2 regions of the Mycobacterium terrae genome follow, and region 2 is predicted to be linked to the other one. Evidence: riboswitches for the same ligand, from Rfam matches in the RefSeq annotation. Region 2 holds a riboswitch; the other holds the start of a gene.
The links. A riboswitch is a leader RNA that binds a small molecule or an ion and turns the genes downstream of it on or off. The one in region 2 is predicted to bind cobalamin.
Positions count from the first base shown of each region.

Region 1: linked by a shared signal. The riboswitch ahead of metE (5-methyltetrahydropteroyltriglutamate--homocysteine S-methyltransferase) and the one ahead of G6N23_RS04445 (magnesium chelatase subunit D family protein) in region 2 are both predicted to bind cobalamin.

Region 1 is NZ_AP022564.1:3,127,498-3,143,314, forward strand. It holds gene G6N23_RS14800 (gamma carbonic anhydrase family protein) at 1-492, opposite strand, end outside; gene G6N23_RS14805 (crotonase/enoyl-CoA hydratase family protein) at 498-1,286, opposite strand; gene G6N23_RS14810 (thiolase family protein) at 1,283-2,428, opposite strand; gene G6N23_RS14815 (hypothetical protein) at 2,522-2,692, opposite strand; gene G6N23_RS14820 (SDR family oxidoreductase) at 2,787-3,449, shown strand; cobalamin riboswitch at 3,513-3,713, shown strand; gene metE (5-methyltetrahydropteroyltriglutamate--homocysteine S-methyltransferase) at 3,831-6,116, shown strand; gene G6N23_RS14830 (hypothetical protein) at 6,190-6,672, opposite strand; gene G6N23_RS14835 (VOC family protein) at 6,674-7,024, opposite strand; gene G6N23_RS14840 (MerR family transcriptional regulator) at 7,046-7,852, opposite strand; gene G6N23_RS14845 (crotonase/enoyl-CoA hydratase family protein) at 7,917-8,795, shown strand; gene G6N23_RS14850 (DUF3556 domain-containing protein) at 8,782-10,524, opposite strand; gene G6N23_RS14855 (bifunctional 2-methylcitrate synthase/citrate synthase) at 10,580-11,698, opposite strand; gene prpB (methylisocitrate lyase) at 11,695-12,612, opposite strand; gene prpD (2-methylcitrate dehydratase PrpD) at 12,609-14,123, opposite strand; gene G6N23_RS14870 (short-chain fatty acyl-CoA regulator family protein) at 14,243-15,682, shown strand; gene G6N23_RS14875 (DoxX family protein) at 15,652-15,817, opposite strand, start outside.
Region 2 is NZ_AP022564.1:916,251-932,067, forward strand. It holds gene G6N23_RS04405 (cobalt-precorrin-6A reductase) at 1-675, shown strand, start outside; gene G6N23_RS04410 (hypothetical protein) at 661-1,107, opposite strand; gene G6N23_RS04415 (antibiotic biosynthesis monooxygenase family protein) at 1,234-1,524, shown strand; gene G6N23_RS04420 (nitroreductase family deazaflavin-dependent oxidoreductase) at 1,533-1,964, shown strand; gene G6N23_RS04425 (hypothetical protein) at 2,007-2,372, shown strand; gene cbiB (adenosylcobinamide-phosphate synthase CbiB) at 2,366-3,337, opposite strand; gene G6N23_RS04435 (bifunctional hydrogenobyrinic acid a,c-diamide synthase/histidinol phosphate aminotransferase CobBC) at 3,337-5,691, opposite strand; gene cobO (cob(I)yrinic acid a,c-diamide adenosyltransferase) at 5,697-6,311, opposite strand; gene G6N23_RS04445 (magnesium chelatase subunit D family protein) at 6,311-8,257, opposite strand; cobalamin riboswitch at 8,283-8,413, opposite strand; gene G6N23_RS04450 (dienelactone hydrolase family protein) at 8,437-9,234, shown strand; gene cbiE (precorrin-6y C5,15-methyltransferase (decarboxylating) subunit CbiE) at 9,237-10,439, shown strand; gene cobM (precorrin-4 C(11)-methyltransferase) at 10,521-11,291, opposite strand; gene G6N23_RS04465 (precorrin-2 C(20)-methyltransferase) at 11,279-12,790, opposite strand; gene G6N23_RS04470 (precorrin-8X methylmutase) at 12,801-13,454, opposite strand; gene G6N23_RS04475 (ferredoxin-like domain-containing protein) at 13,463-14,305, opposite strand; gene G6N23_RS04480 (enoyl-CoA hydratase-related protein) at 14,479-15,141, opposite strand; gene G6N23_RS04485 (TetR family transcriptional regulator) at 15,138-15,743, opposite strand.

The DNA.
Region 1 (15,817 bases), 2.2 Mb from region 2:
CCGGCGGTAGGCCACGGCGTTGTGCCGGTTGTTGCGGATTTCGGCCTCGCTCAGCTCGCGCCGCACCCGGCCCGGCACCCCCGATACCAGCGACCGGGGCGGCACCACCATGCCCTGCGGGATGACGGCACCGGCCGCGACGAGCGAGCCCTCCCCGATGACCGCGCCGTTGAGGACGATCGCCCCCATCCCGATCAACGAGTCGTCCTCAATGGTGCAGCCGTGCAGCACCGCGTTGTGCCCGACGCTGACCCGGGCGCCGACCCAGGCCGGAAACTCCTTGTCCACGTGGACAGTTACCCCGTCCTGGATGTTGGTGTCGACGCCGATCTCGATGGGCTCCACCTCGGCCCGCAGCGTGGCCGAATACCAGACACTGGCCCGGGCCGCCAGGTGGACCTGCCCGATCAGGCTGGCATTCGGTGCTACCCACGACTCCGGATGCAGCTGCGGGGTGCGACCGTGAATGGAAATGATGAGCGGCTCGGCCACGTGGCTCAACGCGCCTTCCACACCGGCGCGCGCTTCTCGGCGAACGCCCGCGGACCCTCCTTGGCATCCTCGGAGCGCAGCAGCGTGCTGAACTCTCGGGCGGTTCGGGCCCAATCGGCAACCTCGCCGGGAATGGCACCGTCCTCGACGCCGTAGGCGATCCGCTTGCTGGCCCGCACCGACAGCGGCGCGTTGCCGGTGATCTGTTCGGCGAGCTCCAGGGCGGCTTGCAGTGCCCCGCCGTCATCGACCACCCGGTTGACCAACCCCCAGCGGCCGGCGTCGGCGGCCGAGATCGGCTCCCCGGTGTAGACCACTTCCAGGGCGATCTTGCGGGGCAGTTGGTCGATGATGCGGAACACGCCGCCGGCACCGGCGATCAGGCCGCGTTTGACCTCGGGCAGCCCGAACTGGGCGCGCTGCTCGGCGACCACCAGGTCGCTGGCCAACGCCAGTTCCGTGCCGCCGCCCAGTGCGGTGCCGTTGACGGCCGCGATCGTCGGCTTGTCGATGAAGTGCTGCACGTAGCCGGCGAAACCCCACTCCGGGTGGTCGGGGTGATAGATGTTCTCCCGGTTGGCGATCGCCTTGAGGTCGGCTCCGGCACTGAACGACTTGTCGCCGGCGCCGGTGAGCACCACCGCGCGCACGGCGTCGTCGTCCTGGGCCTGCGCCAAAGCGTCGCCGATGCCGGTGCTGACCGCACCGTTGATCGCGTTGCGGGCCTCGGGCCGGTTGATCGTGATCACCAGCACGTTCCCGCGCCGCTCGACGAGAACGGCCGCGTCACTCACAGCAGCTCCAGGATGGTGGCGTTGGCCTGGCCGCCACCCTCACACATGGTCTGCAGCCCGTAGCGAATCCCGTTGGCCCGCATGTGGTACAGCATGGTGGTCATGATCCGGGCGCCGGATCCGCCGAGCGGGTGGCCGAGCGCGATCGCCCCGCCGTTGGGGTTGAGCTTCTTCGCATCCGCGCCGATGTCGGCCAGCCAGGCCATCGGCACCGGGGCGAAGGCCTCGTTGACCTCGAACACCCCGATGTCATCGACGCTCAGACCGCTGCGCTGCAGCGCCTTCTGGGTGGCCGGGATCGGCGCGGACAGCATCATCACCGGGTCGGCGCCGGCCAGCGTCGCGGTGTGCACCCGCGCCAGCGGGGTGAGGCCCAGTTCCTTCGCCTTGGCGGCCGACATGAACAGCAGCGCCGCCGAACCGTCGGAGATCTGGCTGGAGTTGCCGGCGTGGATCACGCCGTCCTCTTTGAACGCCGGCTTGAGTTGGGCCATCTTCTCGATGGTGGTGCCGCGGCGGATGCCCTCGTCGGCGCTGATCACGTTGCCCTCGGCGTCCTTGATCCCGACGATCTCGTCGGTGAACGCGCCGGAATCCTGGGCGGCGGCGGCCTTTTCATGCGATGCCAGGGCGAACTCGTCCAGCGCGGTGCGGTCCAGGCCCCACTTCTCGGCCATCATCTCCGCGCCGGTCCCCTGGTTGGGGGTCTGGGTGTAGCGGGCGCGGAACGCCTCGGGGTAGGGGTGTCCGCCGTTGGCCAGTGACGCGCCCATCGGGGTGCGCGACATCGACTCGACGCCCCCGGCGACCACGACGTCGTAGTGCCCGGCGACCACACCGGCGGCGGCGAAGTGCACCGACTGCTGGCTGGAGCCGCACTGGCGGTCAACCGTCACCCCGGGCACCGACTCGGGCCAGCCCGCGGTCAGCAGCGCGGTCCGGCCGATGTCCAGGGCCTGCTCACCGGCCTGCATGACACAGCCCCAGATCACGTCGTCGACCAGGGCCGGGTCCACCCCGGCGCGGCCGACCAGCCCGTTGAGTACCTGGGCGGACAGTTCGGCCGGGTGCACCCCGGACAGTCCGCCGTTGCGCTTGCCGATCGGCGAACGCACCGCTTCTACGATTACTGCTTCGGCCATGGCTGCTCTCCTTCATCAACGAGGGTCCCTTGATGACGATTGTCAACCAACCCACTGATGGCACCCGCGGGCGGGGTCTCCGGCGGCCCCTGGTCAGCCGACCGGATCGAACTCCAGGTGCAGATCCTGCAGGCCCCGCATGATGAACGTCGGCTCGACGTTGTAGCGGCGCGCCTCGCGCGGGCCGTGTCTGACGGCGCAGATCCTGATATCGGCCATCCGGTCGCTGGCTCGCGCCGAGGGCAGGATCTCGCTGAACCGCATCCTGGACGCCGGGCTGCTCGGGCTTGCTGGCGCAAGGGGACCCGCAGCCGGCGCCGATCACCCTCGGTGGCCGGCAGCGGGTAGCGTCGAATCCATGGCGCGCATAGTGATCGTCGGCGGTCACGGCCAGGTCGCCCTGCTGCTCAGTCCCCTTCTCGCCGAGCGCGGCGACCAGGTGACATCGATATTCCGCAACCCCGATCACAGCGAAGAGGTGGCGGTGACCGGGGCGATCCCGGTGGTTGCCGACATCGAGCAACTCGACACCGCCGCGCTGGCCGAACTGGTGGCCGGCCATGACGCGGTGGTGTTCTCCGCCGGCGCCGGTGGCGGCAACCCGGCGCGCACCTACGCGGTGGACCGCGATGCGGCGATCCGGGTGATCGATGCCGCGCGCCAGGCCGGGGTGCGCCGGTTCGTGATGGTTTCCTACTTCGGCGCCGGCCCCGGACACGGTGTGCCCGAAGGCGACCCGTTCTTTCCCTACGCCCAGGCCAAGGCTGCCGCCGACGCCTACCTGCGGGCCACCGACCTGGACTGGACGGTGCTGGGGCCGAGCCGGCTCACCGTGGAGCAGGCCACCGGCCGTATCGAGACGGGCGCTGCGGCGGAGAAGTCTGCCGGAAAGGGAACGGTGTCGCGGGGCAACGTCGCACAGGTGATCGCGGCCTGCCTCACCGACGACGCGACGATTCGCCGCACCATCGATTTCAACGACGGCCAGACGCTCATCCCGGAAGCACTTCACACCGCCTGACCAGGTAGTCTTGGTGCTGCAGCTGGTTTGCCAATACCGCCGCATGGTGGTGTGGGCGTCGAGCGTGACGCGGGTTTGGCTAGTTTTCCGCGGAGCGCGAGAGGGAACCCGGTGAGAATCCGGGACTGTCCCGCAGCGGTATGCAGGAACGACCGCCGTCAATGGCACTGGTCATGAGTGTGTGACTGGGAAGCGACGGCCATTAGGAGCACCTTCCGGTGCGTGCCTGCGAGTCCGAAGACCTGCCAGCTGTGCTGGGTGCGCCGCGCCCAGCGGATCATCGCCTCGCGGAATGGGCGTCTGGTTTTGAGGGTTGTAGTGCGTTGAACGCACGGGACCGGATCGACTGGGCGGCCGCCGGCGGTGACCCACCCTCGCCGATTGAAGGATCAAATCGTGACCGCTCAACCCTTTACCGCCACCGTTCTCGGTTCCCCACGGATCGGTCCGCGCCGCGAACTCAAGCGCGCCACCGAAAGTTACTGGGCCGGCCGGATCGACCAAGACCAGCTGCAGAATGTCGCGGCCGGCCTGCGCCGCGACACCTGGGCGCAGTTGGCCGACGCCGGTCTGGACTCGATACCGGTGAACACGTTCTCCTACTACGACCAGATGCTGGACACCGCAGTACTGCTCGGTGCGCTCCCAAAGCGGGTGGCCGGTGTCACCGACGAACTGGATCGCTACTTCGCCGCGGCCCGGGGCAACGCCGACATCGCCCCACTGGAGATGACGAAGTGGTTCGACACCAACTACCACTACATCGTTCCCGAGATCGGCCCGGACACCACGTTCACGCTGAACCCGGCCAAGGTGCTCTCCGAGCTGGCCGAGGCCAAGCAGCAGGGTGTCAACGCTCGCCCAGTGCTCATCGGCCCGATCACGTTCCTACTGTTGAGCAAGGCCGTCGACGGTGGACCGGCTCCGATCTTCCGGCTCGACGAGTTGACCGACATCTACGCCGAACTGCTGGGCACGCTGGCCGAGGCCGGTGCCGAGTGGGTCCAGATCGACGAACCGGTGCTGGTGACCGACATCGCCGCCGACGCGCCCGCGCTGGCCGAGCAGGTCTACACCCGCCTCGGCGGGCTGAGCAACCGGCCGTCGATCTTCGTGGCGACCTACTTCGGCGACCCGGGCGCGGCGCTGCCGGCCCTGGCCCGCACCCCGGTGGAGGCCATCGGCGTCGATCTGGTCTACGGCCCGAATACCAAGATCGCCTCAGTGCCGGAGCTGGCCTCCAAGACCCTGGTCGCCGGTGTCGTCGACGGGCGCAACATCTGGCGCACCGACCTGCAGGCCGCGCTGGCCAAGCTGGCGTCGTTGCTCGGAAGTGCGGCGGCTATCGCAGTATCCACCTCCTGCTCGACACTGCACGTGCCCTATTCGCTGGAGCCCGAGACCGGCCTGGACGACGCGTTGCGCAGCTGGTTGGCGTTCGGTGCAGAGAAGGTGGCCGAGGTGGCCACCCTGGCCCGCGCCCTGCGTGAGGGCCGCGAAGCGGTGGCCGATGAGATCGCCGCGTCCAACGCCGCGGTCGCCTCGCGCAAGTCCGACTCGCGGCTGAACAACGCCGACGTCCGCGGCCGGATCGCCACGATCGCCGCATCCGGTGCGCAGCGGGGCAGTGCCGAGGCCCGCCGGGCGGCCCAGGCGGAGCGGTTGCATCTGCCGCCGCTGCCGACCACCACCATCGGGTCGTTCCCGCAGACGGTCGACATCCGCAAGGCCCGGGCGGCGCTGGTCGCCGGCGAGATCGACGAGGCGGAGTACACCCGGCGGATGAAGGCCGAGATCGCCGACGTCATCACGCTGCAGGAGCAGCTCGGCCTCGATGTGTTGGTACACGGCGAGCCGGAGCGCAACGACATGGTGCAGTACTTCGCCGAGCAGCTGGAGGGTTTCTTCGCCACCGCCAACGGGTGGGTGCAGTCCTACGGCAGCCGGTGCGTGCGCCCGCCGGTGTTGTTCGGTGACGTCTTCCGTCCCTCCCCGATGACGGTCGACTGGGCCACCTACGCCCAGTCGTTGACCGACAAGCCGGTCAAGGGCATGCTCACCGGTCCGGTGACCATCCTGGCGTGGTCATTCGTCCGCGACGACCAGCCGCTGGCCGACACCGCCAACCAGGTGGCGCTGGCCATCCGCGACGAGACGGTGGACCTGGAGAAGGCCGGTATCGCGGTGATCCAGGTCGACGAGCCGGCGCTGCGCGAGCTGCTGCCACTGCGCAAGGCCGACCAAAAGGCCTACCTGGACTGGGCGGTCGGCGCGTTCCGGCTGTCGACCTCCGGGGTGAGCGACGCGACCCAGATCCACACCCACCTGTGCTACTCGGAGTTCGGCGAGGTGATCAATGCGATCGCCGATCTGGACGCCGATGTGACCTCCATCGAGGCGGCGCGCTCGCACATGGAGGTGCTCGACGACCTCAACGCGGTCGGGTTCTCCAACGGGGTGGGGCCGGGTGTCTACGACATCCACTCACCACGGGTGCCGAGCACCGACGAGATGGCCGCATCACTGCGTGAGGCGCTCGACGCCGTTCCGGCGCAACGCCTCTGGGTGAATCCGGACTGCGGCCTGAAGACCCGCAAGACCGACGAGGTGACCGCCTCGCTGGCCAACCTGGTCGCCGCCGCGAAGAAGGCCCGCGCCGGGGTGTAGTTCCTCGCCGCCAGCAGACGCAGAATCGCACGCAAACAGCCTTCGCGGTGCGATTCTGCGTCTGCTCGCCGGGCTAACGGACCCGCCGGGCCAGGTACTCCTGCTTGAGTTCCCAGTCCGCGCCGCCCCGGCTGCGTTCGTCGCGCCAGCGAAACGAGTCCGGGCCGATGTCTCGAAAGCTCCACCGGATGGCAGAGCCGTCGGGCAACGTGCCGTCCTGCACGATTCCGGCCGCATCGGCCCGGCCCAGTTGGTGCAGCCGAAGCCCCAATTGTGGTTCGATCCATTGGATGTGCCAGCCGTCGACGGCCGGATCGTAAACCCGCAGTGTCGTCCCGTGAAAGAGACCTTCAGCGTGCCAGACGTCCTGGACAGCCCGCCCCTCAAGCACCCAGTCGGCGACCATCCAGCCGGTGACGCTGCGGACACCGTCGTCGCCGTACCAGGTGATGTCGAGGTCCCACCGGCCGCCCACCAGCCATCCGTAGAGGGCTATCGCTTCGCCGTACTGTGCGGTGGGCCCGGCGGCGATCAAAGCTTGTGCCAGTGAACTCATTTCAGGCCGCCACGATGTCGAACTCGTTGCCCTCGGGGTCGGCCAACGTGCTCCACCGGTAGCCGGCGTCGGCGTGGTCGGCCAGCCGGGCAGCGCCGAGTTGCCGGGCGTGGTCGACCGCGGCGGCCAGATCCGGCGCGACGAGGTCGAGGTGCATTCGGTTCTTGACCCGCTTGTTCTCGGGTACCTGCACGAACGTCAGGTACGGCGGCGTCCCGCCGGCCATCCCGATCGAAGCGAATTCCGCAGTGGCGCCGTCGTCGAGCGGACGGGCCAGCAGTTGCGACCAGAACCGGGCCAGCTTGTCCGCGTCGGCGCAGTCGAATGTGATGGTGTGCAGCATGATCTCCATGGGTGAACTCCTTTGCCGTAGCTAGGTTTTGGTGCGGAAGATCGGCCAGCACACCTCGGTGCGGTGCGCTGCCTCGTCGTCGGTGTCGTAGCCGGACACCAGGTAGTACTCGCGGATGTGCCCGTCGACGCCCAGTTCGCGTTCGGCAACGTGGGTGCCCAGCGCGGCATAGGTGCGATCGAGCTCGCTGAATGCCCCGCGGTGCACCGCCACCGCCAGTTCGGCGGCGGGAATCTGCAGGGCCTGCACTCTGCGGCCGCTCGGCATGAGGTTCACCGGCCGGAAAGCGATCACCTCGCCCCGGCCCGCTTCGAAGAACTCCGCCGAGTACAACACACCGCGTACGCCCGGGGCGCCGTCGGCGATGGCGGCGTCAAGGTCGGCGAATGCCTGTGTCCACCACTGCTCGACATCGTCCATTGCGACCTCATCGACGATCGCCGCAGACGGTGTCGCCGGCACCGACCGGTAACTCACCTCGATCGCCCCGGAGGGCTCTTCGAGCAATGACCGCAACGACGCGACGCTGGACCGGGTCTGGCTCAGCCGGTCTTCCAGCCGTTGCAAATGAGCCACGATGGCCCGATTGCGGTCGGTGACATGCTCGGCGCCGACCACGTCGGTCAGCTCGTCCAGCGGCATCCCCAGATCCCGCAACCGGCGGATGACCTGGGCGATCGGCAGCTGCTCGGGGCTGTAGTAGCGGTATCCCGAGGACGGATCGACCCGCACCGGGGCCAGCAGGCCGCGTTCGTGATACAGCCGCAACGCCTTGACGGTCAGATAGGTCATCCGGGCGAAATCCCCGATCGGCAGCAACGTCGTCACACCGTCGAGTCTGGAGTCTCCCCCAGGGGCAGAGTCAACACATCGGTGCAACTAACCTCGACGGATGGACTTCACCACGATCCGCCACGAGGTCACCGACGGCATTCTCACCGTGTATCTGAACCGCCCGGACAACCTCAACGCGTTCACCGTGCAGATGGCCGACGAACTGGAACGCACCTTCGTCGAGGTCAACGACGACGACGCGATCCGCGCGGTGATCGTCACCGGTGAGGGCCGGGCGTTCTGCGCGGGAATGGACCTGTCGAGCTCGGGCAACGTGTTCGGCCTCGATGAGACCAAGTCCCCGACACTGGCCAACATGTCCGATCTCGACGACCCGGAACTGGCCCGGGTGCGCGACACCGGGGGGCAGGTGACCCTGGCGATCTACGGCTGCCGCAAGCCGGTGATCGCCGCGGTCAACGGCCCCGCGGTCGGGATCGGCGCCACCATGATGCTGGCGATGGACGCCCGGTTGTTCTCCACCAAGGCGCGGTTCGGTCTGGTGTTCGGCAAGCTGGGCATCACCCCGGAAGCGTGCTCGACCTGGTTCCTGCCCCGGATCGTCGGCATGCCAACGGCGTTGGACCTGCTGTACCGCGCCGACATCCTGGACGCCGAAGCGGCCAAGGCCTGCGGGCTGGCCCAAGCGGTCCACGAGCCGGACGCCCTGCTGGCCGAGGCGCGCGCACTGGCCGACGCCTGGACCAAGGGCCGATCACCGGTGTCGTTCGCGCTGATCCGGCAGATGCTCTACCGCAACTCCGCGCAGCCCGATCCGGTCGAGGCCCACCGGGTGGATTCGCTGGCCATGTTCTACACCAGCATCGGCGACGGAGCCGACGGGGTGCGCGCGTTCCTGGAGAAGCGCGACCCCAGGTTCACCTCCCGGGCATCGCAAATGCCGCCGTTCTACGCCGAGTGGGTCAATCCCGCCTGACCGAGTCGCCCGACTCGACGTAGACCGGCAGATCGTCCTCCCACGGCTGACGAGCCACCATGTCGGCCACCTTGACGTAGCCGCGCTCGAATTCCCCGGTGGCGGCGTCCACCAGCCGGTAGGCCTGCGTCTGCCGGTGGATCGGCTGGGCGTCGAGGATCACCACCCGCACCTCCCCCGGCTCGAAGCCGCAGCGCTGCTGTAGCGCCTCGATCAGCTGCTCGTTGGTCATGTGCCCGTCGCCGAAGTTCCAGCCGACCGCCGTCGAGCAGATCCGCTCACCGTCGGTGAGCGAGTAGTCGTCCTCGTCCTGTCCGGCCATCGCCCGGTGCGCCAGGGTGAACAACGCCCGGCCATGGGTGTTGAAGCCCCGGAACGCGTAACCCATGTAGATCGGGATCTGCGCGGCCTCGGGGCTGCCGTAGAAGCGCTCCAACTGGGCGGCCGGCATGCTGGCGATCGCGACGATCCCGCGGGCGATCTTCTCTTCGGCCGAGGCCTTCAGGCACCACTGCGTGGTGTCCCAGTTGCCGGCGTAGTAACGCATTCCCGGAAGGAAAGACACCTTGTGCGGGAAGAGGTTTCCCAGCACGACGACACCGGCGCTGACCCCGAACAGCAGCGCGACCGGCCACGGGTTGTTCACGTCGGTCAATCCGAGGTCGGCGTGCGCGACGAACAGCGACAGCACGCCGAAGATCATGAACACGTTCCACTCCAGCGGCACCCCCATCGGAATCGCCGCCAGGATGCCCAGGTGGAAGCAGACCATGACGAAGGCCGCGATCGCGGTCGGCCAGCCCCCGTGGGAGAAGAACAGCACCAGCGGTACGCACATCTCGATCGCCGTGCTCAGATGCGCCAACGCCAGCGACGGCCAGCCGGGGCGCAGGTCCTCGGGGAAGCCACGGAAGAAGCGGCGTTTGAGCCAACGCGGCCGGATCAGCGGGTTGTTGCTCATCATCGTCGAGATCACGAACGGGAAGTGCCGGTTGAGTTTCGAGGTCGCGGCACCCATCCAGATCACCATGAAGATCGTCTTGGCCGCGATGATCATGTCGACGCCGCCGAACAGGAACGCCGCCGCCAACGGGGCGTACACCTCGCCGCGGGCGGCCAGGAAGATCACCTTGTCCCGCAGCCCGACCGCGGCCAGGATCCCCAGAATCGCCAGGATCTGCCAGTGCGGCAGCACACCGACCTCGGTGCTCAACTCCGGGATGGCCCCGGTGCCGTCGGAGAACAACGCGACGAGCAGCATCACCAGCAGTGCCGCGTACAGCGCGGCATCGAGCGGTGTCCGGTTGCTGCCGGCGGTCAGCGGAATGCGCCGCGGCCACGGCGGCAGCCGGATGGTGTTCGGGCGCAGCCAATACAGGATCGAGCCCATAGGCGGGAAGAACCGGTTGTTCAGCGGCCCGAAGCCGCAGCCCAGCCCGATCACCTCGAACAGCATGGTGTAAAGCACGACCTTCTCGAAGACGATCGGCTCGCTCCACCAGTGCGCCACCCGGGTGAAGCCATCGACACCGGCGGTGCTCAGCACGACCAGCCAGGCGCCCAGAATGTAAAGGGCGATCTTGAACACGTAGAACAGGTGCAACACCACCGGCGTGCCGAAACCCACCTCGGCCCAGTGCCGGGCCATCGGACGGATCTTCTCGCTGCGGCTGCCCTTGCTCCATTCGGCGAAGTCGACGACGGGCAGTTCGGGTTTGAGAAATCCCATGCCCGCCAGACTAGAACGTGTTCTAGGTTTCCGTCGGAAAACCGGCCGGTCCTGGTCAGCCGGCGTTCAGCGCGCGCTGCGCCCGGCCGGAGTAGGCACTCAACGGGCGGATCAGCGCGTTGGCGGCGGTCTGCTCGATGATGTGCGCGGTCCACCCGACCACCCGGCTCATCACGAACAGCGGAGTGAACATCGCGATGTCGAACCCCATCAGGTGATAGGCCGGGCCGGTCGGGAAATCCAGATTCGGCTTGAGACCGGTCGCAGCAAACATCTCGGCTTCCAGAACGTCGTAGATCTCCATCCATCGCCCGCCGTCGTGGGCTGCGGCGACCCGGGCCAGCGCCCGCTTCATGGTCGGCACCCGCGAGTCACCGTTCTTATACACCCGGTGACCGAAACCCATCACCTTCTCCTTGCGGGACAACTTGCCGTGCAGCCACTCCGCCGCCTGTGCCGGTTCGCCGATCTCGATCATGTCGTGCATGACCGCCTCGTTGGCGCCGCCGTGCAGCGAACCCTTGAGGGCGCCGATCGCGGCGGTGACCGCGCTGTAGATGTCGGACTGGGTCGAGGTGACCACCCGGGCCGCGAACGTCGAGGCGTTGAAGCCGTGCTCGGCGTAGAGGATCATCGACTGCTCGAACGCCGCGACGATCAGTTGGTCGGGGACTTCGCCGAAGCACATCCGCAGGAAGTTCTCGGCGTAGCCGAGGTGGCTGTGCGGCGCCACGGGCGTCAGCCCGCGCCGGCGGCGCATGTCCACCGCCACGATCGTCGGCAGCACCGCGAACATCCGTACCGCCTTGGCGACATTGGCCGACTCGGAGGAGTCGTCCTCTTCCGCGTCCTCGGCGCCCAGGTAGCTGACCACGGTGCGCACCACGTCCATCGGGTGGCAGTTGTCGGGGAGCTTGGCCACCAGCGACAGCAGTGACTGGTCGACCCGGCGTGCGGCCCGCTCCCGTTGGCAGAACAGCGCCAACTCGGCATCGGTCGGCAGCTCACCGTGCCACAGCAGGTAGGCGACCTGTTCGAAGCTGCAGTGTGCGGCCAGATCCTGCACCGGGTAGCCGCGGTAGGTCAGTGAGTTGGTCTCCGGCACCACCTTCGAGATCGCGGTGGTGTCGACGACGACGCCGGCCAGTCCCTTGTGAACTTCTGCGGTGGTCACCAGCGGCCTCCTTGGACGGTGAAGTTGAAGATCTCGGAGTCGAACTCGTTGTAGTCGGCGTAGCGCAGCAACTCATAGAGCCGGCTGCGGTGCTGCATCCGGTCGAGCAGACCCGATTGTGTTCCCCGCGTGTCGATCTCACGGAGCCCGGCTTCGACGGCAAACATCGCCAGCCGTAGCGTGGTGACCGGGTAGATGACGGCGTTGTAGCCGATGTCGCCCAGTTGCCGGGCGGTCAGCAGCTCCGATTTGCCGAACTCGGTCATGTTGGCCAGCAGCGGCACGTCCACCGCGGCCCGGAACCGCTCGAATTCACCTGGCCCGGAAAGCGCTTCGGTGAAGATGAGGTCCGCTCCGGCGTCGGCGTAGGCCTTGGCCCGGTCGATCGCGGCGGGCAGCCCCTCGGTGCCGGCGGCGTCGGTGCGCGCGCAGATCACGAAGTTCGGGTCTCGGCGTGCGGCCACCGCTGCGCGCAGGCGCTTGACCATCTCGGCGGGTGGCACCACCGCTTTACCGTCGAGGTGTCCGCACCGTTTCGGGTTGACCTGGTCTTCGAGGTGACAGCCGGCCAGGCCGGCGTCTTCCAATGCCGTCGCGGCGCGCGCGGCGTTCAGCGGCTCGCCGAACCCGGTGTCGGCATCGATCAGGGTGGGCAGGTCGGTGACCGCAGCGATCTGCGCTCCGCGGCCGGCGACCTCGGTCAGCGTGGTCAGCCCGATGTCCGGGAGCCCTAAGTCGGCGGAGAGCACCGCACCGGAGACGTAGACTCCCTCAAACCCGATCTCGGCGATCAGTTTGGCCACCAGCGGCGAGAAGGCGCCGGGAAACCGTTGCAGCCGTCCGGAAGCCAGGCCGGCGCGAAACGCCGCGCGTTTGGCAGCGGGCGCCGTCGCGGAGCTGAGCAGCCCGCTCACCGGAAGATTCCCTCCGGGGTGTCCGGCGCCTTGTCCAGCACCAGGGGATCGACCAGGATGTTCAACGCGCCCAGTTCCCCGCCGTCCAGCCCCGCCAGCCCCTCGACCGTGCTCAGGAACCGATTCTGTTCAGCCGACTCGACCACCGCGTCGGCGAGTTCGGTGAACTTGGCGATGTACTGCTTGCGCCCGAATGGCCGCGCCCCCAACGGATGCGCATCGGCGATCGCCAGCTCGTCGGAGATCACCTCGCCACTTCTCAAGGTGACCTCTGCGCGCGCCCCGTAGGCCTTCTGGTTCGGGTCGGTCGAGTGGTAGCGGCGGGTCCACTCCGGGTCCTCGACGGTGGAAATCTTGTGCCACAACGCAATAGTGTCCGGGCGATGCGCCCGCTCCGGTGCGTAGGAGCGTTCGTGGTGCCAGCTGCCGTCCTGCAGCGCGACAGCGAAGATATACATCACCGAGTGGTCGAGGGTCTCACGCGAGGCGTCCGGGTCGAACTTCTGCGGATCACCGGAGCCGGTCCCGATCACGTAGTGGGTGTGATGGCTGGTGTGCAGCACGATCGTTGCGACCTGGTCGAGGTCGCCGATGCGTTCACGCAGGCGGCGGGCCAGGTCGATCAGCGCCTGGCTCTGGTATTCGGCCGAGTGCTCCTTGGTGTAGCTGTCCAGGATGGCCCGCTTCGCTTCGCCGGGGCCGGGCAGCGGCACCTGGTAGGTGTGCTCCGGTCCGGACAGCAGCCACGCGATGACGCCGTCTTCACCTTCCCAGATCGGCGCCGGGGATCCTTCGCCGCGCATGGCGCGGTCGACCGCCTCGATACCGACCTTGCCGGCCAGCGCGGGCGCGTAGGCCTTCCAGCTGGAGATCAGTCCCTTGCGGGACTGCCGGGTGGCGGTGGTCAGGTGCAGCGCCTGGCCGATCGCGGAGTAGATGACCTCCGGGTCGAGCCGCAGCATGGTGCCGATACCGGCCGCCACCGACGGTCCCAGGTGCGCGACGTGGTCGATCTTGTGCTCGTGCAGGCAGATTCCCTTGACCAGGTCGATCTGCACCTCGTAGGCGGTGGCCAGGCCACGGATCAGGTCGGCGCCGGAGGCACCGAGCTGTTGGGCGACGGCGACCAGCGGCGGGATGTTGTCGCCCGGGTGGGAGTATTCGGCCGCCAGGAACGTGTCGTGGAAGTCCAGTTCGCGCACCGCGACCCCGTTGGCCCAGGCCGCCCACTCCGCCGAGAAACCACCCGGGACACCGAACACCTGGGCGCCCGGGTTGGACGGGTGGGCCGGGTGGGCAAGCGCCTGACGGCGCGCGACCGTCACCGGCCGGCGCAACACCGACGCGGCACTGACGGCGGCGTTGTCGATGATCCGGTTGATCACCATCTCGGCGGTGTCGTCAGGGACGGCGACTGGATCGGCCGCGAGCTCCGCGATCTTCCAGGCAAGGTGCTCCGAGCGTGGAAAGTCCTCGGCGCTGCGGTGGGTCCGGACGTCATGTACCTGCATGTTCCACATGCTACGCAGAATCGACATTCGCCGAAATGCACCGTAATTGTGGATTTATGCGTCCTTGATCCGCTGTTTTTGCGAATATTGCGAATGTCACGGGGGTTAAGCTGCATCCCATGGCACCCTCCACGACCCGGACCTTTGCCGGGGCTCGGCTGCGACGCCTGCGCGAGGAACGCGGCCTGACCCAGGTGGCCCTGGCACGCGAGCTGAACCTGTCCACCAGCTACGTCAACCAGCTCGAGAACGACCAACGGCCTCTCACGGTGTCGGTGCTGTTGACGCTGACCGACCGGTTCAGCCTGCCGGCGCAGTACTTCTCGCCGGACTCCGACGCCCGGCTGGTCGCCGATCTGCGCGAGATGTTCACCGCGACGGCCGGCGAACACACCGCCAGCGACAGCCAGATCGAGGAACTCGTCGCACGCATGCCGGAGATCGGCAACAGCCTGGTGACCATGCACCGCCGGCTGCGCGGCGCCACTGAGGAATTGGAGTCCTATCGGTCACGGGTGTCCGCAGATTCGGCACAGACCGTGGGACGTCCGATGCCGTTCGAGGAGGTCCGGGACTTCTTCTATGACCGCAACAACTACATCGCCGAGCTCGACGACACCGCGGAGCGGCTCTTCGCCGATACTGGAATGCGGTTCGGTGGCTTGGACATTCAGCTTTCGGATCTGATGGCCGAGCGGTTGGGCATCACCGTCGCGGTCGTCGACGACCTGCCGCCGGGAATCAAGCGGGTATTCGATCCGGCGACCCGGGTGCTGCGCATCGCGCACTGGCTGCTGGCGGGGCAGCGTGCCTTCCAGATCGCCACCCAGCTGGCACTGCTGACCCACGCCGAGTTGCTGTCCGACATCGTGGCCGGCGATCAGTTGTTGAGCCCGGAGGCCCGCGGGGTGGCCAGAATCGGGTTGGCCAACTACTTCGCCGGGGCGTTCCTGTTGCCGTACCGGCAGTTTCACCGGTCGGCAACGGAGCTGCGCTACGACATCGACCTGCTGGGGCGGCGCTTCGAGGTCGGATTCGAGACGGTATGCCACCGGCTCTCGACGTTGCAACAGCCGGGTCGTCGCGGGGTGCCGTTCATCTTCGTACGCACCGACAAGGCGGGGAACATCTCGAAACGTCAATCGGCCACCGCGTTTCATTTCAGCCGGGTCGGCGGCAGCTGTCCGCTGTGGGTGGTGCACGACGCGTTCAGCCAGCCGGGTCGAATCATCACCCAGGTCGCGCAGATGCCCGACGGGCGAAAGTACTTCTGGATCGCGACCACTACGCCGCCGGAGGGCCGCGGCTACCTGGGACAGCACAAGACTTTCGCCGTCGGGCTGGGTTGCGATCTGGCGCACGCCGACAAACTGGTGTACTCCACCGGAGTCGCGCTGGGTGATGAGGCCACCGTGGTGCCGATCGGGGCGGGTTGCAAGATCTGCGACCGTGAGACGTGCCCGCAACGGGCGTTTCCGTATCTGGGCCGGCGGGTCGTCGTCGACGAGAACGCCGGCAGCGGGCTGCCTTACTCGCCGGTCACGGCCGGCGGCCGGTAGAACAGCACTATCTGGCCGATCGCACCGGCCAGACCCAGGCCGACCGAGATCAGCAGGCCCGTCCAGCCGTTGAGCCAACAGCGACAGAAGATCTGGTGGTCCAGACTGAGCCGGCCCGGTCCGAGCATCGCCACC
Region 2 (15,817 bases):
GTGACCGCCGGCGTGGACGTCACCACGTCACTGGCCGGCCGGGTGGCCAACCCGCGGCTGCCGGTCGGGGCGGTGCGGATCGGTGGATTCGGCGGAGTCGACGGTCTGCGTGCCGCATTGTCCGACTATGACGCCGTCGTGGATGCCACTCATCCGTTCGCGACCACCATGTCACGCCACGCGGTGGCCGCCTGCTCGGTTGCCGGCCGCCCGCTGCTGCGGCTGGAGCGGCCCGGCTGGGCGGAGCGGGCCAGGCCGTCCTGGCAGTGGACCGACACCCACGAACAGGCCGCTCTTGCCGCGGCCGAGCTGGGCCGGCGCCCGGTGCTGACCATCGGGCGCCAACAGTTGGCGTCCTACCTTCCAGCGCTGGCCGAGGCGGCGGTGCTGGCGCGCGTGGTCGACCCGCTGTCGATCGCCGTGCCGCCCACCTGGACGGTGGTCACCGACCGCGGCCCGTATGCGTTGCCCGGCGAACTCGCACTGCTGCGCGATCACCGCGCCGACGTGGTGGTGACCAAGGATTCCGGCGGCGAGTACACCTGGCCGAAGATGCTGGCCGTCGACGAGCTCGGCCTGCCGGTAGTCGTGGTGCGCCGTCCGGACCGGCCGGCCGGGGTGCCGACGGTGTATGACGTCGAACAGGCGCTGGCCTGGGTGTTAGCCGGCGACTGACCAGAGTTGCAAGGCGGCGCCCGCGGTCAGCAGCGCGGCGACCTTGACCATTTCCAGCCCGGCGTAGGCGTAGTGGGCTTGGGAGCGTTCGACCATCCCGCCGTGCGGCGCGGTGGCGGCGGCCAGCACCGCATCGGAGCGTCGGCGCAGCCGGGGCCGGACGAACAGCGACTGAGTGGCCAGCACGGCCACCGCCACGCCGACCGCAGCCACCGCAAGGCGGCCCGGGGGATCGATGGCGACCGCGATGACCACGACCGCCGCCAGCACGATCTCGACCGCGTTGAGCGCCCGGAACACCAGTCGGCCGATGCCCAGCCCCAGCTGAAGGGTTATCCCCGGCGCCCGGAATTTCAGCGGGGCCTCGAGAAATGAGATCGCCAGCACCATGCCCAGCCAGGCGAAAACGACTGCTGCTGCTATCGCACCCATGTCGCCGGCGCCTCCCGATTTATCTGTGTCTGTCGGTTGCAGAAAACATATCTGTGCATCTCGGTAACAGACAAGAGGGGAGGGGGGTAACGCTCGCCACATCGGCGCCGGTGCAGACTGGCAGGCGTGATTGTCGAGCATGGAGTGCTGCCCATTCGTCCCGGTCGGGAAGCCGAATTCGAAGCGGCGTTCGCCACGGCGCGGCCGCTGATCTCGGCCCAGCCGGGCTTTCTGGGGATTTCGATGTCCCGGTCGATCGAGTCGCCGAGCCTTTATCTGCTGCTGGTGCAGTGGGAGACTGTAGAGGCGCACACCGAGGGCTTCCGGAAGTCGCCGGAGTTCGCGCAGTGGCGCCAGTTGCTCCACGAGTTCTACGAGTCCCCGCCGATGATCGAGCACTTCGTCGCTATCGACTAGGAGGTGATATGCCCATGGACGCAAAGAAGGTCCTGGAATTCAATGCCCGCAACATCGCGGAGTTCCGCAGCAGCGGTGGCAAACTGGGCGGCCCGTTCGAAGGTGCCCCGGTCCTGCTGCTGACCACCACCGGGGCCAAATCCGGCCAGCCCCGTACCAGCCCGATGATGTATCTGCCCGAGGGCGACCGGATCATCGTGTTCGCCTCCAACGACGGCAAGGACAACCATCCCGGCTGGTATCACAACCTGCGGGCGAACCCGTCGGCCACGGTCGAGATCGGCACCGAGACTTTTCCGGTCACGGCCACGGAGATCACCGGCGCCGAACACGACCGGCTCTACGAGATCCAAGCGCAGCGCTACCCGGGGTTCGCCACCTACCGGGAACGCACCGACCGGGTCATCCCGGTCATCGAACTGACCAGAAGCGCGTCGTAAGCCGCAGCGCGATCCGCGGCGGGCCGCGTAGGATCTCGACGCATGGTTCGCCGTGCCTACGCTCATGACGCGGTCGTGGTGATGCGATCCGGTGGCACGGCGAACGCGCTGGGCGGGGCCATCACCAAAGCGCTGTGCGGAAGTTGGGATCATCCGCCGCCGTGCCCACTCGCGCCGCATCACACCGCAAACCGCGTCGCAGGTGACGACGTCACGGTGCGGGTGCTGTTCGCGGCAGAAGCCGCCGATGAACCACGCGTCCGCCTCCTGATCGACAAGGCACTTGCTGTCGGCGAATTGACCGGCCCCGACGGGCTGGTCACCACCTGGCGGCTGAAATCGACTGCTGCCGGCCAGATCCGGCCGGCCGAGCAAGACCGCGCCGCCGAACTGATCGCCCATCACTGAGCCGCCGCCGGGCTCGAGCTGCGGCCCAGGGCATCGAGGTTCGACGCCCCCATCTCGCGCGCCAGACACCACAGGGTCGCGGCGGCCGCCGCCCCGGCGCCGACCCGTCGGGCCAGCTGCACCGCCGCCGGAATGTCGGCGACGGTCGGCGTCCGCCCGCGCCCCATCCGTGCCCGGTCCTCGCGACGGTTGCCGTAGCTGTTGACACCTCCGAGTTGCAGGCCCAGTGCCCCGGCGAAGGCGGCCTCGACCACCCCGGCGTTGGGGCTGGGATGGAGGCGGGCATCGCGGTGCCACGCACGCACCGCGCCAACGGAATCCGGGCCTGCAATGGCGGCCAGCGCACCACTCAACCGGGCGGCCGGCAATCCCAGCAGATCATCGAGCCGGGCCGCCGCCCAGCCGAAGCGGCGGTAGCGGGCGTTGCGGTGGCCGATCATCGCGTCCAGGGTGTTGACCGCGCGGTGCGCCACCAGTCCCGGAACTCCGGCCGCCGCACCCCAGACGAAGGAGGCCACTACCGCATCGGAACTGTTCTCCGCGACGGATTCGACCACCGCGCGGGCGATCTCGTCCGGGTCCAGGCCGGCGGTGTCACGGCCGACGAGGTGCCGTACCCGGACACGGGCCCGGTCGAGGTCTCCGGCGTTCAGTAAGCCATGCACGGCGTGGGCCTCACGCTCCAGGGAGCGGCCGCCGAGCACCGCCCACGTAACCAATGCAGTCAGCACCGTACGCGCCAACGGGTTTCGGGACGAGCGTTCGGCGGCGTAGGCCAGACCGGTCGCCCCGGCCACCAGCAGCAGAACCTGGGCGGCGCCACTGGCGCGGCTGTCGCGATAAAGCCGCTGCTCCAACGCCATTGCGCACCGCGCGAACCCGGCGACCGGATGCCACCGGCGCGGGTCACCCCAGATGCGGTCTGCGGCGTAACCGAGCAGCAGCCCGAGCGCCCGGGCAGCCATCAGACGCGGACCCCGTCGAGGGCGTTCAGCAGCAGATCGGTCAACGCGCGGGGACGGGCCGCGATCCGCACCCAGGTGCTGTCCAGGCCGGGGAAGGTATCGGCGCGCCGCACCGCAATACCGCTGTCGCGTAACGCCGCATGCGCCCCGTGGCCGACCCGCGCCAGCACATAGGGCGCGGCGCCGGCAACGAATGGCACTCCGCGAGCGTCCAGCGCCGCGCCCAGCTCATCTCGCCACAGCGCCAATTGCCGTGCCCGGCGCTCGCTTTCGGCCAGGGCACGTGCATCCGAGCACGCCACCATGGCGGCCAGCGCCGGCGCCGATACCGACCAGGGGATCTGCAGCCGAGCGGCGTCGGCGATCAGCCCGGGGTCGCCGAGCAGATACCCGGCCCGCACCCCGGGAATCGACCAGTGCTTGGTCAGGCTGCGGCTCACCAGCAGCCCCGGATGGCGTTCTCCGGTAAGGGATTGCGGCGCACCGGGGATGGCGTCGATGAACGCCTCGTCGACCAGCACCACCCGCCCCGGCCGCAGCAAACGGCGCAGCGCCTCGGCAGGGTGCAAGACGCCGGTGGGGTTGGTGGGGTTGCCGACGACGACGAGATCGGCGTCATCGGGCACCGCGTCAGGGCACAGGGCGAAACCGTCGTCGGCACCGCAGAGCACAGCGCAAACGGTGTGGCCGGCGGCGACCAGTGCGGCGTGTGGCCCGGTGTACTGCGGGTGCACCACCACCGGCCGTCGCCACCGGCGCAACCGGGCCACCAGATCGAAGGCCTCGGATGCGCCCGCGGTCGGCAGCACCTCGTCGGCGCCGAGGCCATGGCGGGCCGCCAGGGCATCGCGGGCGGCGGACGCGTCGGGGTAGCCGGCGGCGTCGTCGAGGGATGCGTGCAACGCCGTATCGAGCCAGTCCGGCCGCGGACCGGCGTAGACGTTCACCGCGAAATCCACCAGCCCCGATCGGGCCTCGGCATCACCGTGATGATGCAGGTCCGGGCCGGTGAACGCATGCACCGCGTCGGCGAAGCGCTGGGCCAGCCGCGGATGCCCGGCCCAATGGGTGTGCAGGTAGGACGCGTGCAGGTTGGGTCCGCCGACGCCCTCCGGGCCATCCGGCAACTGCCAAGCCGCCGCCACGGGGCCGGCGAAAGTGACTTGGGTGCGGTGGAATTCATGCCCGGTCACCCGGTCGCCGGCTCGGGCCAGCAGGTTGTCCGCCGGCGCGGTGGCGGTGCGGTAGCCCAGGGTCAGCCGCGGCGACATCGCCGCATCGGCGGGCAGCGTCCCGACCCCCGGGACCTCATCGACCGTGCGGCACAGCCAGGCCAGCCCGCCGCATTCGGCGACCGTCGGCACCCCCGCGGTGATCGCCGCCCGCAGCGCCCCGAGCAGCGCGGTGTTGCCGGCCAACTCGGCGGCGTACACCTCGGGGAATCCGCCGCCCAGATAGATCCCGGCGGTCCCGGCCGGCAAGCACGAGTCGGTGAGCGGGTCGAAGCGGGTCACCTCGCAACCCGCGGCACGCAAGAGCTCGAACGTCTCGGTGTAGCCGAATGTGAATGCCCGCCCGCCGGCGACGGCCACCACGGGCCGTGCCGAGGATGCAGCGTGCACCTCGGCACCCGGATCCCAGGCCTGGCCTGCCACATCCGGTGCCTGTCGTGCCAGGGCCGATACCGTGTCGAGGTCCACATGCTGCTCGATCAGCCGGGACAGCCGCTGCAGCGCGGGACCGGATTCGTCGCGTTCGGCGGCCGGCACCAGCCCGAGGTGCCGCGACGGCGTGGCGACGTCCGCATCGCGTGGCAGCACCCCCAGCACCGGAATGCCGGTGGGGCGCAACGCGGCGACGACATCGTCGGCGTGCCGGGCGCTGCCGGCCTTGTTGAGCACCACCCCGGCGATGTGCACCGCCGGGTCGAAGCCGGCCAGTCCCGCCACCACCGCCGCGTGGGTCCGGGAGGCATGCGAGACGTCGACGACCAGCAGCACCGGGCTCGCCGTCAGCGCCGCGACGTGCGCGGTGGAGGCCTCACCGTCGGAACCGAGCCGGCCGTCGAAAAGCCCCATCACGCCTTCGATCACGGCGATATCCGCCCCGGCGGCACCGTGCAGCAGCAGCGGCACGATTCGGTCGGGGCCGACCAGGTACGGATCCAGGTTGCGGGCCGGGCGGCCGGTCGCCAGCGCGTGATAGCCCGGATCGATGTAGTCCGGGCCCACCTTGTGCCCGCTGACATGCAGGCCGCGCGCGGTCAGCGCCGCCATGAGCCCGACCGCCACGGTGGTCTTGCCGTGCCCGGATGCGGGCGCGGCCACCACCAGACGGGGCAGGGAAATGCCCACCAGGCTCACCATTCGATGCCGCGCTGACCCTTCTGGCCGACGTCCATCGGATGCTTGACCTTGGTCATCTCGGTGACCAGGTCGGCGATCTCGACCAGCTCCGGATGAGCGCGGCGCCCGGTGATGACGACATGCTGGTGGCCCGGCCGGCCGCGCAGGGTCTCCACCACGTCGTCGACGTCCACCCAGCCCCAGTTGATCGGGTAGGTGAATTCGTCCAGGACGTACAGGTCGTGGGTCTGTTCGGCCAGGCGGCGTTTCACCTCGGTCCAGCCGGCCACGGCGTCGCCCGCGTGATCCTCGGTGCTACCGGCCTTGCGGCTCCACGACCACCCCGAACCCATCTTGTGCCACTGCACCGGGCCGCCCTCGCCGGTCTCGTCGTGTAGGGCGCCGAGCCGTTCCAGTACGGTCTGCTCGCCGACGCGCCACTTGGCGGATTTCACGAACTGGAAGACACCGATGTCAAAGCCCTGACTCCAGCCGCGCAACGCCATCCCGAACGCGGCGGTCGACTTCCCCTTGCCGTCGCCGGTATGCACCATCAGCAGCGGGCGGTTGCGACGCTGGCGGGTGGTCAGGTTGTCGTCGGGTACCGTCAGCGGTTGTCCCTTCGGCATCAGGCGGCCCCCTTCACGATCTCGGTGAGTGCCTCCGCGCTCACCTGCGGCAGCGGCACATATTCGGCCCGTAGCTGCTCGGCCAGCGTGCGCGCCAAGCCGAGCCGCATCCGGCCGTTCTCGCAATCCACCACCACTGCCGAAAAACCCCGTTCGGCAAGCTGAACCGCGGCGCGGCGGGACCGCTTGACCGGATCCGCGCCAGCGGTGGCCCGACCGTCGGTCAGCACCACCAGCAGCGGGCGGCAGGACGGGTCGCGCAGCCGTTCCCGGCGGATCACCTCGCCGGCTTCGATCAGGCCCTCGGCCAGCGGGGTGCGGCCGCCGGCGGGGACCTCGTCGAGGCGCGCCGCGGCGATCTCCACCGAACCCGTCGGGGGCAGCACCAGCTCCGCCTTTGTGCCGCCGAACGTCACCACCGTTACCCGGTCCCGGCGGCGGTAGGCGTCGAGCAGTAGGGACAGGATCGCGGTCTTGACATGCCGCATCCGCTCGGCGGCGGCCATCGATCCGGAGGTGTCGACGACGAACAGCACCAGGTTGGCCTCCCGGCCCTCCCGGACGGCGCGGCGAAGATCCTCCGGCTGCACAAGCATCCGGCCGCCCACCCGGCCGCGGCCGCCCTGATGCGGTGCGGCGGCCCTAAGGGTCTCGAACAGGTGCAGTCCACCGGCGACGTTCGCCGCGGTGGCGCCCATCCGGCGGCCCGAACTGGTGCGGGCGCGGCTGCGTCGGCCGGAGCGGCCCGCTCCGAGCCCGGCGACGGTGAAAAGCCGTGCGCGGTAAGGGGAGTCGGCACCGACTGTCGAGGTGGAGCCTGGCTTGGCCGGCGCCGGACCGCTCTCATCGGGCGGTGCGGCATTCCCGCCGTCCGGCGGCCCATCGGGTTCGGGGTCGGGCTCGGGGCCGGAGTCCTCCGGCGGCAGCAGGTCGTCGAGCTCGGTCTCGTCGAGGCCGGGGGCGTCAAAGGGCTTGCGCCGCCGACGGTGCGGCAGCGCCAACCGGGCGGCAACCCGCAGATCCTCGAGATTGACCGCGTCGCGGCCCTGCCACGCCGCGTGGGCGACCGCGGTACGGGCACAGACGATGTCGCCGCGCAGGCCGTCCACCTCGAATGCCGCGCAGATCTCACCGATCTTGACCAGCGCGGCGTCGGTGAGCGGGACCCGCGAAAGCAACTGCTGCGCAGCGTGAATCCGGGTGCGCAACCGCTCTTCGGCGGCGGCGTACCTCGCCGCGAAACCCTCCGGATCGGCGTCGAAGGCCAGCCGGCGGCGTACCGCCTCGGCGCGCAACGTCGGATCGCGCGGCGCGGACACGTCGACGGTGAGCCCGAATCGGTCGAGAAGCTGCGGGCGCAACTCGCCTTCCTCGGGATTCATCGTCCCGACGATCACGAAGCGGGCGGCGTGGGTGACCGAAACCCCGTCGCGTTCGACGGTCAGCTTCCCCATCGCGGCGGCGTCCAGCAGCAGATCGACCAGGTGGTCGGCGAGCAGGTTGACCTCGTCGACGTAGAGGATGCCGCGGTTGGCGCGGGCCAGCAGCCCCGGCTCGAATTCGACTACGCCGGCACCCAGCGCCCGCTCCAGGTGTATCGAACCCACCACCCGGTCCTCGGTGGCGCCGACCGGAAGCTCCACCAGCCGCACCGGGCGGGTCTGAACGGCGGTGCCGGCGGGGAACGGGCCGTCGGGGGAGAGCGGGTCGGCCTCGGCGGGGTCGGAGGAGAACCGGTCGCCGGCCACCACGTCGATGGGCGGCAGTACCTGGGCCAGCGCGCGTACCAGCGTCGATTTGGCGGTGCCCTTCTCGCCGCGGATGAGCACCCCGCCGATGCCGGGGGAGATCGCGCTGAGTACAAGCGCCAGCCCCATGTCGTCGAGGCCGCCCGGGGCGTCCGGGTCGCCGCCGAGGACGGCGGGGAACGGGTACAGCTGTTGCATTGAGGCTCCGCTCGTGATGACCAACGTGTGTTGGCAACGCGAAGCCGGTATTCGGACTGACCGTGGCGCATCGATCACAACGCGCCGCGGAACACCGTAGCGGGCCTGTGTCGGACTCACACCGACTTCCCTGGCACTTCGCGCCGATACCCTAACACCGACCGAAAGGACAACCAGAGATGAGTGCACCCGAAGCAGACCTGACCGGATGGATCGCGGAGCCGTTCACCGGAGGAAGTTTCACCCACGATGTGCACCGCAAGGGGCAGGGGCCGGGGGTGGTGCTGATCCCGGAAATCCCGGGATTGCATCCCGGAGTGTTGGGACTGGGAAATCACCTGGTGGACAACGGGTTCACCGTGGCGATTCCCTCGTTATTCGGCCGGCCCGGTAAGGCGATCACGCCCGGCTACGCGCTGACGACGATCGCTCGCGCCTGCGTGACCCAGGAGTTCGCCGCGTTCGCCACCGACAAACAGCGTCCGGTCACCCAGTTCCTGCGGGCGCTCGCCCGTGACCTCAACGAGAAGACTCCCGGCAAGGGCGTCGGGGTCATCGGCCAGTGCTTCACCGGGGGCTTCGCGCTGGCCGCCGCTGTCGACGACGCCGTGCTGGCCCCGGTGCTCAGCCAACCGTCCGTGCCGATCCCGCTGACGCTCAGCCGCCGCCGCGACCCCGGGCTCTCCGAGGTCGAGTTGGGGGTGGTCGCCGACCGCGCCGCCAACGATGGGCTGTGCGCGCTGGGCCTGCGGTTCAGCGAGGACAAGATGGCCCCCGGCGACCGGTTCCAGACGCTGAAGGCGCGACTCGGTGACGCCTTCGAGGTGATCGAGATCGACTCCTCGCCGGGCAACCCGCACGGACTGTCCCGGATGGCGCACTCGGTGCTCACCGATCAGGTCCGTGAGGTCGACGGCCACCCCGCCTACGAGGCGCGCAAGCGGGTGGTGCAGTTCCTCACCGAACGGCTGACCTAGCGGTGCCTGCCGCGCTACCCATCACCGTCGTCGGGATCGGTGCCGACGGCTGGGCCGGACTTGCCGGGTCGGCGCAGGAGACGGTGCTGGCCGCCGACGTCGTGATCGGTGCGCCGCGCCACCTGGATCTTCTGCCCGCGGTCGACGGCCAACAGCGCCACAGCTGGCCATCCCCGCTGCGGGCCGGGCTGCCCGCGCTGGTTGAGGAGCTGGCGGGGCGGCGGATCGTCGCACTGGCCTCCGGCGACCCGCTGCTGTCCGGCGTGGGCAGCACGCTGATCGCGCTGCTGGGCACCGATCACGTCACCGTGGTCCCGGCGGTCTCCTCGGTAGCGCTGGCCCGGGCCCGGCTGGGCTGGCCGGCCGAGTCGGCGGCGGTCATCAGGGCCGGCGACGTTCATGCCGTACTGCGCGAGCTGGTGCCCGGCCGGCGGGTGCTGGTGCTCTCTGCCGATGCGACGACACCCGCGCAGCTGGCAGCCCTGCTCGTCGAGTGCGGCTACGGACCCAGCCGGATGACGGTTCTCGGCGACCTGGGCGGCGAGGCCGAGTCGAGGTTGGAGTTCACCGCCGAGACGTTCACCGGCGATATGCCGCGGCTCAACATCGTCGCCCTGGAGCTGGCCGGCCCGCCGGGTTCGGGCCGGGGATGGGTGCCTGGCTTGCCAGACCAGGCCTACGACCACGACGGGCAGCTCACCAAACGCGACCTGCGGGCCTCCGCGCTGGCGCGACTGTCACCGGCGCCCGGACAGCTGCTGTGGGACGTCGGGGCCGGCGCCGGTTCGGTCGGCATCGAATGGATGCGTGCCCACCCGAGCTGCCGCGCCATCGCAGTCGAGGTGAACCAGACCAGGGCGCAGCGTATTTCGGATAACTCCCGGAACCTCGGGGTGCCGGCACTGCGGGTGGTCTGCGGCGCGGCCCCGCAGGTGCTGGCTGAGCTGCCCGCGCCAGACGCTGTCTTCGTCGGCGGCGGGCTGAGCCGGCCCGGGGTCCTTGACGCGTGCCTGACCCGCCTACGGCCCGGTGGGCGACTGGTCGCCCACGCCGTCACGCTGGAAACCGAGGCGCTGTTGGTGGCGGCCTACCGCGCCCACGGCGGCGAGTTGACCCGCATCCACGTCGAGCACGCCGCACCGTTGGGTTCCTTCACCGGCTGGACGCCGGGGCGTGCGGTCACCCAGTGGGCGCTCACGACGTAACAGGACCCGCCGATCGTGTACTCCCTGCGAGATCTCGCGCGATTTTCGCAGTGATTACACGCTCGACGCGCCAGTGGCCGACTAGTGCCCCGGGGACCGGTCCCGGGCCGGGTCGTAGAGATGGCTCTCACCGGCGCACGGATCGGGTAGTTCCGCGAGAGCCCTGCCCACCAGAATCACCGCGGCTGAGCGCAGGCCCGCCGCCTCGACCCCGTCCGCGATGCCCTCGACCGTCCCGCGCAGTACCAGCTGATCGGACTGCGAGGCGCGGTAGACCACCGCCACCGGGCAGTCCGCGCCGTACTCGGGGGCCAGTTCGGCCATCAGCGCCCGGATGCGGGTGATCGCCAAGTGCAACACCAGCGTGGCCTGCGTTGCGGCGAACGCCGATAGCGCCTCGCGCTGCGGCATCGCGGTGGAGGCGGCCTGGATCCGGGTCAGCACCACAGACTGCGTCACCAGCGGAACTGTGAGCTCGCGGCCCAGCACGGCGGCCGCCGCCGCATAGGCCGGCACCCCGGGAGTGATGTCCCAGGGCACGCCCGCCGCATCGAGCCGCCGGGTCTGCTCGAAGACCGCACTGTAGAGCGACGGATCGCCTGACACCAATCGCACCACCCGCCGACCGGCCCGCTGGGCCGCGACGATGCGGCCCACGATCGCATCCAGGTCCAGATCGGCAGTATCGACGAGTTCTGCTGTGCTGGAGCATTGTCCAAGAACACCCGGGTCCAGGTAGCTGCCCGGGTAGAGCACCATGTCGGCGTCGGCCAGCAGTCGCGCGGCGCGCACGGTCAGCAGATCGGCGGCCCCCGGCCCGGCGCCGACGAAGTGAACGGTCAGCGAACCCATCGCGGCGTCCAAACCTGACCTGAGCCGTTGACCCGCGTGGACGATGCCCCCACCAGGACAAGACATTTCATGTCGATCGCATCGGTGTCCAGGTTGCCGAGCGTGGTCACGCCCAACGACTGCTCGGCGCGGCCGATGTCGCGCCCGACCACCACCACCGTCTGCGGGTCGCGGTGCTCCAGCAACACTTTGCGGGCCATCGCGATCTGGTCGGGCCGGGCGCGTGACGCCGGGTTGTAGATCGCCAGCACCAGATCGGCGTCGGCGATCGCCCGTAGCCGGGCCTCGATCACGGCCCACGGCTTGAGCCGGTCCGACAGGCTCAGTACCGCGAAGTCGGCACCGATCGGCGCGCCGGCCGCCGCGGCCACCGCCTGCACCGCCGAGACGCCGGGCAACACCCGCACCGAAATATGGTGATAACGCTCGTCTTCGGCCGCCTCGAACACCGCCGATGCCATACCGAATACTCCCGCATCCCCGCCGGAGACCACCGCCACCTTCTCGCCGCGGGCGGCCAGATCCAGTGCGAAACGGGCCCGGTTCAGTTCGACGGTGTTGCCCGAGGTGTGCCGCTGCAATCCTTCGCGCTGTGGCACCCGGGCGACATAGGGGCCGTAGCCCACCACGTGGTCGACGTTCTCCAGCGCGGCGGCGGCCTCGCCGGTGAGCCAGCCCTGCGGGCCCGGACCGAGGCCGACCACAAGAAGTTCGGCGGCGGAACCCACCGGCTCAATGACAGCGGCGGTCTGGTCGGCCGGTGTCCGGGAGCGCTGCCCGTTGCGGGAATCCCCGTCGACCACGATCAGCGACAGGTACGGAACGCTGGCTTCCTCCACCTCGGCGACGGGCAGCCAGCGCTGTTGCGGGTGACTGGCCCGCTCGACGTAGTACGCGTGCTCCAATCGGCCCGCGGCGGCCAGCGCCCGGCGCACCGCCGGGAAGGTGCGGCCCAGTTTCATGATGATGGCACCGTCGGTGTCGGCCAGCCGCATCGCCAGCTCATGCTCGCCCAGGGTGCCCGGCAGCACGGTCAGCACATCGGTCTGGCGCACCAGCGGCATCCCGAGCGCTGCGGTGGCGGCGCTGAAAGCCGGTACGCCGGGGATGATCTCGGTGTCGAAACGCGCCGAAAGCCGGTCGTGCATGTACATGAACGAGCCGTAGAACAGCGGATCGCCCTCGGTCAACAGTGCCACGGTGCGACCGGCATCCAGGTGGGCGGCCAACCGGGAGGCGGACTGCTCGTAGAAGTCGGCGAGCGCCCCGGCATAGCCGCCGGGGTGGTCGGTGACCCCGGTGGTGACCGGGTAACGCAGCTCCTCTTCGATCACTCCGGCTCGGATCAGGTCGGCGGCGATGGTGCGCGCATACGACGCCTTGTTGACGCCGGCGTGGTAGGCCACCACGTCGGCGTCGGCGATGATCCGGGCCGCCTTCCGGGTGATCAGCTCCGGGTCACCCGGACCCAGGCCCACGCCATAAAAACGGCCGGTCATGCTGTGTCTTTCATTCGGCATCCGAGGCCAGGGCATTCAACGCCGACGAGGTGATCGCCGACCCACCGCGCCGGCCGCGCACGGTGACGAACGGGATATCGACGCCGTGCTCGTGCAGGGCGGCCAACGCCTCCTTGGACTCGGCGGCGCCGATGAACCCCACCGGGCAGCCGACGATCACCGCCGGGCGCGGCCCGCCGTCCAGGATCAGCTCCAGCAGATGAAAGAGCGCGGTGGGGGCGTTGCCGATCGCGACGACGGCGCCGGCCAGCTCCGGCTCCCACAATGAGACCGCCGCCGCCGAACGGGTGGTGCCCCAGTCCTGCGCCAGGCCGGGAACGCGTTCGTCGCGCAGGTAGCAGCGCACCTGGTTGCCGGCGGGCAGCCGCCCGGCGGTCACCCCGACCGCCACCATCCGGGCATCGCAGAGGATCGGCGCGCCGCCGTCGAGTGCGGCCCGCCCGGCGGGCACCGCATCGGGATGAATCAGCAGGTCGGTGGCGACGTCGGTCTGGCCCGCACCGTGGATCATCCGCACCGCGAGCCGCTCGGCGTTCGCGGGGATGTGAGACAGGTCGGACTCGCGGCGGATGGTCGCGAACGATTCGATGTAGATCGCCGGGCCGTCGTCGAGGTAGGAATACCGCTTCGTGGGACGTGTCATGGGCCTCGTCACGGATTCGTCTCCTGTGCATCGGGGATGAAGACACCTTGCCACGGCGTCACCACAAGGTCGGTGTACGCCAGCAGCGAACGCCCGTGCTCCGGCGTGAGCACGCCGCCGGGGACCGGCACGTGGGTGCCGCCGGGCACCGGGCCACAGGGTAGTGGACCCGACGGGTCGGGCAGGCGCGCGTCGGCGGCGTGAACGTCGCCGAAGGGCGCGCGAAGTTCACGGATATGCCAGGGTGCGTCGGGCCCGTCGCCGCGGGCGGCCTGGAATGCGCGTGCCAGGGCGGCCAGTTGTTCGGCGGCGTCGGCGACATGGACGACCGCGCCCCAGTTCTCGCCGGCCCGCAACTGTGCCGCGGTGCCGCTGAGCGCCACCAGGCCTGCGTCGGCGGTTCGGTCGATCAGGTCGCCGCGGCCGTCGTCGAGGACAAACAGGAAGCGCCCCGGCAGCCGACCCAGCTGCGGGTCGCCACAGAGCAGCGCATCGAGCCGCTGCGCCACCGGGCGCAGATCGACGCGCCCCCCGGCATACCCGGTCTGCGGGGACACCAGGATGTTGCGGACCAGCTCGTGGCTGCGTGAGGGCAGCAGCCCGGTGGATTCGATGGCGGCGACGACAGCCGGATCAAGCCGCCCCTCGCGGCCGGGCAGGCCCCGCAGTTGCAGGTTGGCCCGGGTGGTCAGGTACACCGAGCCGTCCGCGAACTCGACGCTGACCTGCAGGAGCCGTTGCAGCGACGCCACCGGCAGCCGCCCGCCCACCAACCGCAACCGCACCAGCAGCCCGTCCTCGGCGGGCCAGGGCCGCAGCACCCCGGGGCACCGGTCGGCTCTTCTTCTCATCCGTCACATCCGTCACGCTGGAGACGATGTGTGTCAGGTGCCCGCCTCACAGCGACAACCCGGGCCGGTGTCGCCGCACGAGCGGGTGCGTTGGAGTGCACGGCCCGATTGTCGCTCAGAGGCGGGCAATCACCGCATAACCGCCCGCCGGTGACGGGTGGGGCAGATGGTGTTCAGCCCGCCGTCAGCGCCGCCACCGCCGGCCCGAACATGCCGGTCTTGATCGCGCCCAGGGTGCCGGGGTCCTTCCCGGCCAGCGGCCGCAGCGCCTCGATCGCGGCGGTGGTCACCGCACCCTCGCCGGCCGTGTCGTCGACGATGCCCGCCGCCGCGGCGTCCACCCCGCCGAAGCGGCGGCCGGTGGTCATCGACGCCACCTGCGCCTGCGGGGTGAGCTTGGCCTGGATCAGCGCGGCCATCCCGGGGGTGAACGGAATCCGGATGTCGACCTCGGGGAAGCAGAAGAAGCCGCGGTCGGCGCGCATCACCCGGAAGTCGTGGGCGATCGCCAGCATTGCGCCGGCCCCGAACGCATGCCCGACCACCGCCGAGGCGGTCGGGATCGGCAGGGTCAGCACCTTCGCAAGCAGGGCGTGTACCCGCCCGACGTACCAGTCGCCGCGGTCACTGTTGGCGGCCAGCCAGTCCAGGTCCAGGCCGTTGGAGTAGAACTTGCCACCCGCGGTGGTGACCAGGCCGTGCGCCTCCCCCTTTTTACTGGCGCCCACCACGTCGTCGAGCACGGTATCGATCTCGTCGAGAAAGCCGGGGGAGAAACGGTTTTCATCGTCGCCGAGGTCCAGTACGGCGATCTTGTCGTCATAGGTCAGGTTCACGCGGGGGGTTCCTTTCTCGGTCCGACGGCCAGGACGGCTCGCACGGCGGCGTGTAGCTGGGCGCGGGCGTTGCTGCTGCCCAGCCGGTTCCGGCTGAGCACGATCGCGGTGGGGAGGTCGACCACGCAGGCGGTGATGGTGTCGACGGCGGGGCCGTCGCGACGGTCCCAGAGGGCGGCCGCCAGCCGGATCAGCAGCGCGACCAGCTCGGCCTCGACACCGCGCAGCTGGGCGGCGACCTCGTCCGGCAGGTCTTCGTCGAGCAGGGCGTCGTGCCGGATCGCCTGCAGCAGCCGGGAGGCGTCGGGGTGCCGTTCGGCGAAAGCCACCGGGGCGTCGGCGGCCGCGATCACCGCGTCTATCGGTTCCGCTGCGGCGCTCACCAGCTCGCTCTGCAGCGCCAGGAAGCGCCGCGCGGCCCGCAGCCAGGCGGTGGCCACCAGCCCGGCCCGCGAGCCGAAGCCGTGGTAGACGGCGCCGTTGGAGGCGCCGGTCGCCTCGCCGACGGCGCGGATGGTCACCGCGGCGGGGCCGGACCGCGCGGCCAGCGACTCGACGGCGTCCAGCACCCGATCGGGGTCGTGCACGCGCGGGCGGGGCATGGCGGCCACCATAACAGAGCAAACGCTCTGTTACCAGGTGCGTCCTTCGGCCCGGGGGCGTGACAGGATCGAGC